One region of the Furfurilactobacillus rossiae genome, then DNA from elsewhere that is predicted to be linked to it. Evidence: predicted binding sites of a transcription regulator. Region 1 holds the regulator's gene; each other region holds the start of a gene.
The links. The regulator Rex, encoded in region 1, represses fermentation and respiration genes when NADH is low (regulators of the CRP and FNR family bind a similar motif). The targets are predictions, from matches to a motif close to TTGTGAANTANTTCACAA.

Region 1 (3,376 bases):
AATGAGTAAATCGGGCTGTTGTAGCAAGTACTTTGCGAGTGCAAGTTGTGTTTTTTGACCACCCGAAAAGCTCATGACATTGCGTTGAAAAGTGGATTCATCAAAGTGAAAAGCGTGTAAAACGCCGCGAATTGAGGCTTGGTAGCCGTAACCGTTGTTTGCCTCAAAATCGTGTTGCGTTTGGTCGTAAGCATTTAGCAAACGTTTGTAAGCGTCACTTTGATGATCAGCAGTGGGATCGGCAATTTGCTGTTCCAATTCGCGCAGTTGTCGTTCTTGTTGCTGCTGGGTGGCAAAAACCGTCAGCATTTCATCCCACACAGTGTTGTCTGAATCGAGTCCGGCATCTTGTGGCAAATATCCGATGGTCATGCCTTTGGCAACCGATATCGTACCTTCGTCGGGATCATTAATACCAGCGATAATCTTAAGCAAGGTGGACTTGCCGGCGCCATTTCGACCAACCAGCCCCACGCGGCCGTGGTCTTCAATTGTCATGGAAACATGTTCAAACAATGTGTCCGCACCAAAACGGCGGGCGACCTGTTGAACCTGAAGAACTAACATATGCGTACTCCTTCATTTGAATTAGTTAAACACTATTTTAGCATGTTCGGTGCGGCGACACTATGTTGAGCTGGCAGTGAGCAGAAAACACACATTTGAAATGGTCAGAAGTGCCACAGATTGTGAAGAATGATATTTTCGTCGTTGTGATTAAGCTAACAAGACCGCCTGTTTTACCTTTTTTGAAACAGGTATAAAAGCTTCTGTAGTTGCTAGTTTTACCCCGGCATTTTACGAAATGCCCTTGCCAGTTTGTGAAATGCCCGAAGACTGGTATGAAATATGCTTCACAATAACCGTCCTTATGCTATAATTTACGTATAGTTTATTTTCACAAACAAATGTAGGATTAAAAGGAGTGAACCGCTGTGGCTGAACAACGAATTCCACGCGCGACAGCAAAAAGGCTGCCGATTTATTACCGTTACTTAAATATTTTACTGGATGCGGATAAAACGCGCGTTTCGTCCACTGAGCTGTCTGAGGCTGTTAAAGTCGATTCAGCGACGATTCGCCGTGATTTCTCTTACTTTGGCGCATTGGGCAAACGTGGTTATGGGTACGATGTGCCTAAACTGATCGAATTCTTTAAAAAGATTCTCAATCAGGATCAATTGACTAATGTCGCATTGGTCGGGGTTGGTAATCTTGGGCATGCGTTGCTCAACTTTAATTTTCATCAAAACAGTAATGTTCGAATCAGTGCTGCGTTTGATGTTAATGACAATATCGTCAACACGGTTCAAAGTGGTGTCCCGATTTATCCGTTGTCAGAAATGGGTAAACAATTGCGTGATCAACAGATCGCCATTGCAATTATTACGGTGCCAGAAAACACGGCGCAAGAGGTCACTGATGAACTGGCAAAGGCCGATGTACGTGGAATCTTGAACTTTACGCCACGACGGTTGTCTGTTCCTGATACCATTCGGGTTCAAAATGTTGATTTGACCAATGAGCTTCAAACCTTAATTTATTTTATTGATAATTATGGTGAGTTGTTAGGCGGGAACGAAAAGTCTCAGGATTAATTAGAAAACTGAATTATTGCTTCTTGAATAGGCGTTTGGGTGTTAGTCAGACAAAAATGGTTTGACTGATTCTCCAAACGCCTTTTGTGATGCGGTTTCTAAGACAGCTGACAAACTTTTTGACTAAGTTTGACCAAAACACTTGCATTCATAAACGGGCATGGTTATTATAGAGCATGTTGTTAGCACTTAACGTGTAAGAGTGCTAAAAGCATTCAATTTCAACGAAATTATTGGAGGGATTAACGTGTTAAAACCATTAGGAGATCGCGTTATTTTACAGGCTGCTGAAGAAGAAGAACAAACTGTTGGCGGCATTGTGCTTGCCAGCAACGCTCAAGAAAAGCCAACCACTGGGAAGGTTATCTCAGTTGGTGAAGGCCGCGTCTTAGACAATGGTACAAAGGTTGCACCATCTGTTAAGGAAGGCGACACCGTTATGTTTGATAAGTACGCCGGCACAGCAGTATCGTACGAGGGCAATGATTACCTCGTTCTCCATGAAAAAGACATTGTCGCAGTTGTGGACTAGTTAAAGTTTACAGTACGTTTGAACAATAAAAGAAAATCACAATAAATTACAGTTGAGGTGGAAATTCACAATGGCTAAAGATTTAAAGTTTTCTGAAGATGCCCGCAGCGCAATGCTTGCCGGTGTTGATAAATTAGCAAACACAGTTAAAACGACCCTTGGACCTAAAGGCCGCAACGTTGTTTTGGAACAAAGTTATGGTTCACCTACCATCACTAACGATGGTGTCACAATTGCCAAAGCGGTTGAATTGTCAGACCACTTTGAAAATATGGGTGCTAAGCTAGTTGCTGAAGTTGCTTCCAAGACCAACGACATCGCTGGTGATGGCACAACGACTGCTACTGTTTTAACCCAATCCATCGTTAACGAAGGGATGAAGAACGTTACCGCTGGTGCTAACCCTGTTGGTATCCGGACTGGGATTGAAAAAGCAACGTCTGCCGCTGTCGATGCTTTGCACAAGATGAGCCACGATGTTAAGACTAAGTCTGATATTGCACAAATTGCGTCAATTTCAGCCGCTGATCCAGAAGTTGGTAAGTTAATTGCTGACGCTATGGAAAAGGTTGGTAACGATGGTGTTATTACCATTGAAGAATCCAAGGGAATTGAAACAACTTCTGATGTCGTTGAAGGGATGCAGTTTGACCGTGGATACATGAGTCAATACATGGTTACTGACAATGACAAGATGGAAGCTGACTTGGACAACCCTTACATCTTGATTACAGATAAGAAGATTGCCAACATTCAAGACATTTTGCCATTGTTGCAATCTGTTGTTGAACAAGGCCGTGCATTACTTATCATTGCTGATGATATTACTGGTGAAGCTTTACCAACGCTTGTTTTGAACAAGATGCGTGGGACATTCAATGTTGTTGCTGTTAAGGCACCTGGTTTTGGTGACCGTCGTAAGGCACAACTTGAAGATATTGCTGCTTTGACAGGTGGTACTGTTATCACTGATGACCTTGGTCTGAACCTGAAGGACACAACTGTTGATCAGTTGGGTCAAGCTGGTAAGATCACGATCACTAAGGACAACACAACCATTGTTGAAGGTGCTGGCGACAAGGCTGCTGTTGACGAACGTGTTGCAAACATCAAGTCTGAATTAGAAGCAACAACTTCTGACTTCGACAAGGAAAAGTTGCAAGAACGTTTGGCTAAGTTATCAGGCGGTGTTGCACGGATTAACGTCGGTGCTGCTACTGAAACCGAATTGAAAGAACGCCGTTAC
Region 2 (3,376 bases), 420 kb from region 1:
GGGATTTCGCGGCTGGGTCAATTTTGGCTGAAGCATTGGGATTTGAAACTGGCAGTGTGTCGGGGTATCGGTTGTCGCTGTTGCGGCCGGCGGATTATGTGGTAATGACGCCAAATGCGATGAAGACATTTAGAAAACTTGCATATGCATAGTGCTTAACGTGTTTTAGTTATTTGGAGCTGTTCATTTATTTGAACGGCTTTTTTTGTATTTGGGAAGATTAATAAGCTTCAAAAATTTGTTTGTGCTTAAACCAAAAGTATTGACTGGTTAAACGTTTTTATCGGGGGTGAATTGCGTATGTAGATGATATAATGGGCCTGATAGATGAGCCCGTTAAATATATCAAAGGGCGCAATTTCTATCATCAGAATATTGCGGGTGCGAATGATTGCTATCAATTGACCCACATTCGAATATGTATTATAAAAAGCATGTAATTTGGTATCACGGTACAACTTGGGACAATGCACTGAGTATTCAGAAAAATGGTGTCGTGTCTAATTGGAATAAGAAATCTAAAGAAGATTTTGGACTTGCCTTCTATTTGACTTCTAATAGGGGTCAGGCAGTTCGTTGGGCAAGATTATCGGCTTCTCGACAATTTAGATTGGGAATAACAGGAAAAGGTACTTTGCCTGCTTTAGTCACCGTTAGATTTGATGAGGGTCTATTAGATGAGACCATTTCAAAAGAGTTTGCGCTCTGTAATGAAGAATGGGCGCAGGAGATTTTAAAGAATAGGACTATGTCCAACATGAAGCGAACGATTGAAGTTGAATACGGACCTGTTGCAGATGGTAAGATTACCGATGCATTAAAGAAATATCAAAGAACAATGAGTATTGAGGGTTTTAAAGACTTAATTTCTAATTCAAAATTTGAACGTCGGTACGATCAACTGGCACTCATTTCGCAACATATTTGTAATCAAATAAAAACAGTAACTATTAAACAGTTAACGAAGGAGGAAAATGAAAATGAGTTTAACAATTAAAGAAGAGGTTAATCGAGATTTCTTTAACGAAATGATTGATTTCATAAGCGAAGAAGGACATTTGTCTAGAGCAGATGCACAAAAACTTGTTGATCCATTTCGAGAACGCATCGATACTGATTTACCATATATTCAACATACTGGACCTATTTATTTTGCTGAGAAGATTTTGATGCAAGAAGGGCTCATTCCTTTTAGGCAAATGTAATTTATGATTTGGTTGTGGTTACGAGAGTCTAATAGCGTGGTAAATTATTGTTGAAGAGGTAGATCGAAATTTTTTCAATGAAGTGACTAATGTAATGTTGTCAGACGGGTACCTGTTGAAAAAAGGCACAGAATGATCGATTTTGATTTTCAAGGGCAGTGAAATTAGGCTTTCAGCACCGCAAATAGTTAGGCTTATATTACGTATTCAGCTACTAATAAAGTCAAAAGTAAAGATGCTATTAGAATCATTTTTATAGAAGTAGGCCCACATAGTCTGTTTTTCAATGTTAAAAGAGAGTTTATTTGATTATCAGTTCAGTTTGCATAATGGTAAATCAAAAAATAATTTGTTATACTCGGCTTGTGAATTGAATAGAAGCGCTTACTAAATGGAAGTCCGGTGAGAATCCGGCACGGTCCCGCCACTGTGATTAGTGTTTAGCACTATAAGCCAGGTCTTTTTAGTAGGATGCTTGGGCGGGTACATTATCTCGTGGAGTAGGTAGGGTATCCATAAATTCGACGAACAGGCACAATGATGTGCTTTTTAACATAAACAATGGTGTTTATGGGATGCCGCAGGGGACTGCGGCATTTTTGTGTATTTATTAACAATGATATTGACCACAGCTTCTGTAAGCGCTATCATTAAAGGGTAAATAAAACTGAATATCTTGTACAATGGCGTACAGTTAAGCAAAGAGGCTTTAGAACATACTTTTTAAGTGTGCTCAAAAGCCTCTTTTTTCATTTTTTATTTGCATTAATTTGGAAGAATAATGAAGGAGGTAACATCATTGGAAACAATTCAATTTGGAACACAAATTTGGACCGGTGATAATGCATTAGCTGGACTGGAGAAGATTGATAGTCAGCGCATTTTTCTTGTTACTGATCCATTTATGGTGAAATCCGGTGCACTTGATCAGATAACCAAGCATTTGAATGTCAAAAATGAATTGAGCATTTTTTCTGACATTCAGCCGGACCCACCAATTACAAAAGTGGTGGAGGGCATTAAAGCACTTCAGTCATTTAAGGCAACACTCTTGGTCGCTGTTGGCGGTGGTTCAGCGATTGATGCCGCAAAGGCAATGAAATATTTTGCTCAGAAGATGGCCGAAGATAGTCCACAGCTGGATTTGATTGCCATTCCTACAACGAGTGGTACTGGTTCAGAAGTCACCAATTTTGCGGTTATTACTAATGCAGAAAAAGGTGTTAAGTACCCACTAGTTACTGATGATATTTTACCAAAGGTCGCGGTATTGGATGCCAACTTGGTTTTGTCGGCACCCCAAAATATCACAGTAGATACCGGGATGGATGTTTTGACGCACTGCTTGGAAGCCTATGTTTCAATCAATGCGAATGATTTTTCTGACGCGTTGGCGGAAAAGGGATTCCAAATGGTTTTTGAATATTTACCGCGTGTTAGTGAAAACGGTGATGACATGGAAGCTCGCCAGAAGATGCATGATGCTTCTTGTATTGCAGGAATGGCGTTTAACATGGTCAACCTTGGGTTAAATCATGGTATTGCTCATGCTGCCGGCGCACGTTACCACATTCCCCATGGACGTTTAAATACAATTTTGATGCCTAATATTATTGCTTATAATGCGGAAATGAATGATGGATTCTGGAAAGAACCAAATCGGGCAGCTACTAAGTATGCAAATTTGGCTCGCCTTATCAACATTAATGCGGCCAATCCGAAGCTTGCTGTGCAGGGCCTAATTGACAATATTATTTGTTTAAGAAAGGTATTGAAAATGCCTGCTAGCTTTTCAGAGTATGGGATTAGCAAAGATTTATTTGAATCAACTAAAGCCGAAATCTCAGCTGCAGCGCTTAAAGACGGAACGACAGTTGCAAATCCGAGGAAACCTACTGTTGCTGATGTAACCGATATTTTGAATCGTAGTTTTATGTGATTGACGTCACTAAGACGGTCACTTTATAATTTATCTATATAAGTAATTGTATCGGAACAAATGAGCAACGAGGGGTAAAAATCATGAACGAACGAATCGCAATCGTGGACGATGAACCCATCACGAGAATGGATATTCGCGATATTGTAGAAAATGCTGGCTATCAGGTTGTCGGTGAAGGTAGCGATGGTTTTGAAGCAATCGATATCTGCCAGAAAGAAAAGCCTGATTT
Region 3 (3,376 bases), 400 kb from region 1:
ACTTAAGGAACGAACACAGTATTGGTTCGATTTTCATCACCAAGGTATCGGAGCTGGAAATCTCTTGATCAATCTCCAACATGATAAATTGATTGACTTCCCAGTTACGATAAAAATGGTTCGTCGTGTGATGCGTGAACTCGGACTGAAATGTCAAATTCGGGTTAAGAAACATCATCGACGTAAAGAAAGTGAGCAGTATATCTTAGACAACGTGCTCAACCAGGACTTTGACGTGGAGGTGCCCAATGAGGTCTGGCTGTCTGATTCAACAGAGTTAACGTACGGCGTAAACGGCCAGTACAAGATGCGCTTAAGTGGCGTCATGGACCTCTATGGACGCCGATTGTTGTCTTACAATCTTAGCGTTACTGAGACTGCGGCAGCGGAGATTCAAGTTTTTCACCGTGCGTTTGAGGCATCTGGCGATGTTCATCCACTGGTGCATACGGATCGTGGCCCAGCGTACACAGCCGGAGCATTTAATAACTTTTTAAGTCGTCATCATGTCCCGAGAAGCATGTCTCGTCCAGGAACACCATATGATAACGCCCCAATGGAACGCTGGTGGAATGAGTTCAAACTTCGCTGGATGGATCGTCATCCGCTGGCAAAGACCTACCAAGAGCTCGTGGAGTTGGTTGAAGACGGCATCGAATACTTCAATCATCATAATCGTTCGGCACAAAGAAACGGCCTCACTCCAGATGAATACTGGAATGAAGCCGTTTAGAGACAAACAAAAGTTTATATTATTTCATCTGTCAACTTGACAGGGCCTAGTGCAAACAGTGAAAGATCCTTTTTTGTCTCGATAAATGCTGTTCGATGTAAATTAATGCGTCATTTATTTCTTTGTTTTTCGTTTTAATGTTGTTAATTCTGTTTAATGAATCAGCTAACGCTTCTTGTTTTTGAGGTTTGACGACGTTAATAACAGGGACTTTAGGTTTAACTTCGGAGCTCTGCACAACGTCTGCGTTGATCATATATCGATCAATCTCACGTTGCACAATCAACCGTAATAATGTAACTGAGGCCTGAGAACGTTCACCTTCTGCGTTGCCGGCGGGGCCAAAGTTGGGCCGGGCGTTTTGTTGGGCAGCCGGATAGCCACAACAAACAAAACCGATAGCTTGTTTGTCATACATGATCGAGAGACGACTGACTGAGAAGTGTTCGTCAATATGAACGGCTTTATTTTGTGGCACCTCATTACAGGTTGCTTCATCACCCTTAAAGGTAGAAAAAAGCGAAAAACCATACAGATTTGTTAAAGTATTCCCTTGTAAATCCGTTACGGTGGCGATGCTGCCGGTTGCCTGTGAAAAATTGGCCAGCAACTTATTAAGCTGATGCGTTCGATCAGCAGTTAATACTTGTGCAAGAAAGTTATTCATATATATCCGCCCTACTTTTTATCTCTTGTCAAATAAGTGACCCTGCAAAACCACTAAACATGATGCAAGGGCAGTTACAGCCTTGTAAATAGTTGAACAATGATAACCGATTTTTGTGTAAGGGATTTCATTGCCGTTACTGTGCTGTTCTTGTTGCCACACTGATTATATCAAGGAATTTAATACTTCACCATGTGTGATTTTTTAGACATGGCATTAAAGTATAACAAATCTTCGTTACTGTAAATGTGTACCAAGTAACCATATTACACGCGTGACTCGCGTGAAGGAGGAAACATTTATGGATAGAGAAGCACTTGGTTTAATCGAAACGCGTGGTTTGATCGCGTCGATTGAAGCGGCTGACGCCATGGTAAAAGCTGCCAACGTTAAACTCGTTGGACAGGAAAAAATCGGTAAGGGATTGATCACGGTGATGGTTCGCGGTGATGTTGGTGCTGTTAAAGCAGCTGTTGACGCAGGCGTTGCAGCAGCGGAAGACATCGGTGAAGTTGTTTCGAATTATGTTATTCCACGGCCTCATCAAGATGTTGAAACTTTGTTACCACAATCAAATAAATAGGTGGGTGAATAAGTTATGGCTGATACTGATGAATTAGTCAATCAAGTGATGGGAAAGTTGCTCAACAAAGCCAATGCTGGCACAACTGTTGACACGAAACCAACACAATCAGGATTGACTGAATTTGTAGGTACTGCCCCAGTCGGTGACACGATTGGGATGGTAATTGCAAACGTTGATAGTGGTTTGTCCGAAAACCTTCATTTACAAAAGCAATTCCGTTCACTCGGAATTCTTTCGGCACGTACCGGTGGTGGTCCACAGATCATGTCTATGGATGAAGCCGTTAAGGCAACCAATACGCAAGTAGTAAGCATTCAAATGCCTCGTGATACAAAGGGCGGTGCTGGACACGGGTCTTTGATTATTGTCGGTGGTGACGATGTTTCTGATGTTCGTCGTGCGATTGAAGTGGCTTTGGCTGCTGTTCCAACTCACTTCGGAGATGTTTACAACAGCCCAGCAGGGCACTTGGAATTGCAATACACCGCTCGGGCTAGTGAAGCAGCTCACTTCGCATTTAATGCACCAATTGGTAAGGCGTACGGCTTGATTGCCGGTGCTCCAGCCGGAATTGGTGTCGTGATGGGTGATACTGCTTTGAAGGCAGCTAATGTCGATGTGCTTTCATTCGCGTCACCTGCGTATGGAACAAGTTTTTCAAACGAAGGGATTCTGCATATCTCTGGTGATTCTGGAGCAGTCCGTCAAGCAGTTGTTGCAGCCCGTGAAGTGGGCTTGGATCTGCTGGGAACACTTGCTGGGAAACCAAAGAATGACTTTCCTTCATACATTTAGGTGAGAGGAGATACACCAATGAAGCGTCAAAAAAGGTTTGAAGCTTTGGAAAAGCGTCCAATTCACTTGGACGGATTTGTTAAGGAATGGCCTGAAGAAGGATTCGTTGCCCTTGAAGGACCTAACGATCCAAAGCCAAGCATTAAAATTGAAAATGGTGTTGTAACCGAACTGGACAGCAAAAAACGTGAAGACTTTGATCTGATCGATATGTATATTGCTGACCACGGGATTGACAAGAGCAATGCTGAACATGTTACGAGTATGGATTCTAACAAGTTGGCAAATATGCTTTGTGATCCTAATGTTCCTCGTGAAAAAATCATTCCTCTGACAACTGGGATGACTCCAGCAAAAGCAGTGGATGTCATCAGTAAAATGAACTTTGTTGAAATGATGATGGCTACACAGAAGATGCGCCCACGTCGGACACCCGCAACGCAGTGTCACGTAACCAACTTGCGTGATGATCCTGTACAAATTGCAGCTGATGCAGCTGATGCAGCTTTACGTGGATTCCCAGAACAAGAAACTACGACAGCTGTTGCGCGTTATGCACCGCTAAACGCGATTTCAATTATGATTGGTGCTCAGA
Region 4 (3,376 bases), 510 kb from region 1:
GATGTAGCCTATTTAATGAATGAATCTACCATTGAATATGTACAGGATCTTAAACGACTTAATCCTTCAGAAAAAATGCCAGCGTCCAATGCCGAGGATAATCATTAAGAATCATCATTTAAACGTTAACTTTACACTTCTAGTGAAACAAAAATCCGTTTTGAATTAGTATAATTGCTAATTCAAGACGGATTTTTTTAGTTCACATTAATTATGATGTACCGAGTTTTCACTCAAGTTGTCGTCGATTGTATCCAACATGGTCGACAAAGCGGTTAAGTCCGTGCTGCTGAGACCTGAAAAGGTCAGGTCATTAACATGCTGTAATTGCTCGTTTATCTTGTCAATCAAATGAGCCCCGTCATTGGTGAGCAAGACACGCCATGCTCGTCGATCCGTAGCCGTCTTGACCTTGCGTACAAAGCCTAAGTTGATCAATTGATCTAATCGTCGCGTAACATTGCTAGGACTGAGGTAAATCCGCCGATACAACTGATCCTGCGTTAAACCGGTTTTGGCATCGATCTTTAAAAGGAGATAATAATTGCTTGCCGAGAGATTAAGCGGTCGTAATTGATCGTCAAGCAACGCTGTTAATTTTCTTGAGGCGGTGTTTAGCTGGGCAATAAGATCATCGTTTAATGCTGAAAATGCCATGATTACTTACCTCCAGGTACTTAGCCAATCAGCAGAGTGTTTTCTTCGGCCGCAAAGGGTTGCTCCTTATTAATATGGTCGTAAAACAACACACCGTGCAGATGATCAATTTCATGCTGACAAACAATGGCGGGATAATTCTTCAACCGAACTTTGTGGTCGTTACCGTCGACATCCTGATAGCGTAAAGTAATGCGGTCAGCGCGTGGCACGTAACCGGGTTTATCTTCATCCACTGATAAGCAGCCTTCACCTTCGGACAGCGCGCCAAGCTGGACAGATTGGCTAACGATGACGGGATTGATAATTACATCCTTAAAGACTGGGTTGTCTTGAGCTTCCTGGGCAGCTTTTAAGACATCATCATGATTATCTGGATCATCTGGTTCTACAGGCGAGGGTACAAGGACGGCTGCCATTTGAATGGAAACGTCCACTTGTGGGGCGGCTAAACCGACTCCTGCCCGGAGACCGTACTTTTCAGCAAGGTCCGGATTTTGACTAACTTCCAGATATTTCATCATGTCCTTTGCAAGTTGTTGGTATTCCTGACTAAGCGGAAAGGTTACCTTGTCAGCGTACTTACGTAAGGTAGGGTTACCATCCCGAATAATGTTGTCCATTAATATCACGTGCTGTTCCTCCTCATATACTACTAACAAATAGTGTACCATACGCTAGAAATTTCGGAACGGCTAAGCATAAAGATGAATAGAAATAGAAAGTCAATAAATGAGCGCAAAGTATTGATACTTCGCCCTTTGAAGGCCGATATGTCCGTTAAGTAAGCTAACAACGATTCGTGAAAACCAACGCAAAGAAAACTTATTTTAGAGTTATTAAAATTGTTTTCAAAGTATAAAAATATTGGCATGTGAAACGTGAAAGAAGTATGAAAACGGGATTGCCTATTTAATAAGCAGGGAAAAAGTTTATGTAACAGCGTTTTATGGTCGATTGGTTGGTTGCTATACAAAAAGCACTAAAAATGTTCAGAAACTTCACAAGTAAATGGGTTGTGTCAAGGACAATTGTGAGATTTTTAACAATTATGAAACCCCTTGCAAACGATTTCTATCTAGCGTTACAATTGTCGGTGAAAGATGAAAGCGCATACATTTGCTTGTTGCAAGTCTTAGACAGTGAGCGGATGGAAGCTGTCATCAGAAAAAGAAAGGAATGTGTGCATTATGGCAAACAACGATTCATCTAAGCCAATTGTAGACTTTGCTGCGATTAAGGAAAATCTCGGTAGTGAATACAAAATGGTTCAAGTTCTAGACGGTTCTGCCAAAGTTGTTAATCAAGAGGTGTTTGACTCCTTTAGTGATGAACAATTGGTTGATTTCATGAAGAAAATGGTTTGGGAACGTGCTTTACATGAGCAGACCATGAGCTTTTCACGTCAAGGTCGGTTGGGGTTCTACGCTCCAACGGCTGGTGAAGAAGCCAGTGAAATGGGCAGTGTCTCAGCTTTTGAACCTCAGGATTTCTTGTTCCCAGCTTACCGTGACCTACCACAACTGATTCAACACGGTGGTTCAGTTGAAAAAGGCTTCTTATGGTCACGTGGTCACGTTAAGGGTAATCAATATGATCCAAAGTATCGTGCATGGATGCCACAAATTATTATCGGTGCTCAATTCGTAGAAGCTGCCGGTGCTGCTTTAGGAATTAAGAAGAACGGTGAAAACAACGTTGCCTTTGTTTACACCGGTGATGGTGGGACTTCGCAAGGTGATACTTATGAAGGCTTGAACTTTGCTGGGGCCTTCCAAGCACCATTAGTTGCTATCATTCAAAATAACGGCTTTGCAATTTCTGTTCCACGGAAGAAGCAAACGGCTGCCACAACGTTGGCTCAAAAGGCTGTTGCTGCTGGGATGCCTTCTGTTCAGGTTGACGGGATGGATATTTTGGCTGTTTACTCCGTTGCTAAAGCTGCTCGTGAATACGCTGCGGCAGGCAATGGCCCAGTATTGATTGAAACCTTGACTTACCGTTATGGTGCCCACAGCTCAGCCGGTGACGATCCTTCACGTTACCGTACTAAAGAAGAAGAAAAACCTTGGCATGATAACGACCCATTAATCCGTTTGCGGAAGGTACTGGAAGATAAAGGGCTTTGGTCCGATCAACGGGAAAGCGACTATGTTGACGAATGCAAGACACAGTTCAAGGCTGACTTGAAAGCTGCCGATGCAGAACCTAAACAAACAAATGTTGAAATGTTAAAGAACACGTTCGAAGTACCAACTCCGAACATCAAGGCACAAATTGCCGAATTTGAAGCAAAGGAGTCGAAGTAATCATGGCTACGAAAACTTATATTCAAGCGATTACTGACGGACTTGATCAGGTCTTAAGCGACGATGACAAGACGTTAATCTTCGGTGAAGATGTCGGTAAAAACGGTGGTGTTTTCCGTACCACTCAAGGATTACAAGACAAGTACGGCGAAGACCGGGTATTTGATACACCATTGGCTGAATCAGGTATTCTTGGTTTGGCAATGGGGCTAGCAGCAACTGGCTGGCGGCCACTTCCTGAAATCCAATTTATGGGTTTCACATTCGAAGCCGTTGACTCAATTGCTGGTCAAATGTCGCGGACGCGGTTCCGTTTCGGTGGTGAAAAGAATATGCCAATCACGATTCGGACACCATTTGGTGGTGGGACACACACCGCTGAAATGCACTCAGATAACTTGGAAAGCTTC

Region 2: the regulator Rex is predicted to act here: its motif matches at 1,805-1,822, upstream of LROSL1_RS08080 (1-propanol dehydrogenase PduQ).
Region 3: the regulator Rex is predicted to act here: its motif matches at 1,483-1,500, upstream of LROSL1_RS08205 (BMC domain-containing protein).
Region 4: the regulator Rex is predicted to act here: its motif matches at 1,689-1,706, upstream of pdhA (pyruvate dehydrogenase (acetyl-transferring) E1 component subunit alpha).

What each region holds. Positions count from the first base shown of each region.
Region 1 covers NZ_CP040586.1:2,112,380-2,115,755, reverse strand. The annotation lists gene LROSL1_RS10245 (ABC-F family ATP-binding cassette domain-containing protein) at 1-567, opposite strand, end outside; gene LROSL1_RS10240 (redox-sensing transcriptional repressor Rex) at 936-1,598, shown strand; gene groES (co-chaperone GroES) at 1,846-2,130, shown strand; gene groL (chaperonin GroEL) at 2,201-3,376, shown strand, end outside.
Region 2 covers NZ_CP040586.1:1,695,483-1,698,858, reverse strand. The annotation lists gene LROSL1_RS08095 (inositol monophosphatase family protein) at 1-152, shown strand, start outside; gene LROSL1_RS08090 (DUF3990 domain-containing protein) at 392-997, shown strand; gene LROSL1_RS08085 (hypothetical protein) at 981-1,205, shown strand; adenosylcobalamin (AdoCbl) riboswitch at 1,574-1,723, shown strand; gene LROSL1_RS08080 (1-propanol dehydrogenase PduQ) at 2,005-3,144, shown strand; gene LROSL1_RS08075 (ANTAR domain-containing response regulator) at 3,228-3,376, shown strand, end outside.
Region 3 covers NZ_CP040586.1:1,714,886-1,718,261, reverse strand. The annotation lists gene LROSL1_RS08215 (IS3 family transposase) at 1-733, shown strand, start outside; gene LROSL1_RS08210 (hypothetical protein) at 780-1,400, opposite strand; gene LROSL1_RS08205 (BMC domain-containing protein) at 1,702-1,983, shown strand; gene pduB (propanediol utilization microcompartment protein PduB) at 1,999-2,781, shown strand; gene LROSL1_RS08195 (propanediol/glycerol family dehydratase large subunit) at 2,800-3,376, shown strand, end outside.
Region 4 covers NZ_CP040586.1:1,600,242-1,603,617, reverse strand. The annotation lists gene LROSL1_RS07635 (hypothetical protein) at 1-108, shown strand, start outside; gene LROSL1_RS07630 (MarR family winged helix-turn-helix transcriptional regulator) at 208-657, opposite strand; gene LROSL1_RS07625 (peptide deformylase) at 678-1,289, opposite strand; gene pdhA (pyruvate dehydrogenase (acetyl-transferring) E1 component subunit alpha) at 1,848-2,966, shown strand; gene LROSL1_RS07615 (alpha-ketoacid dehydrogenase subunit beta) at 2,969-3,376, shown strand, end outside.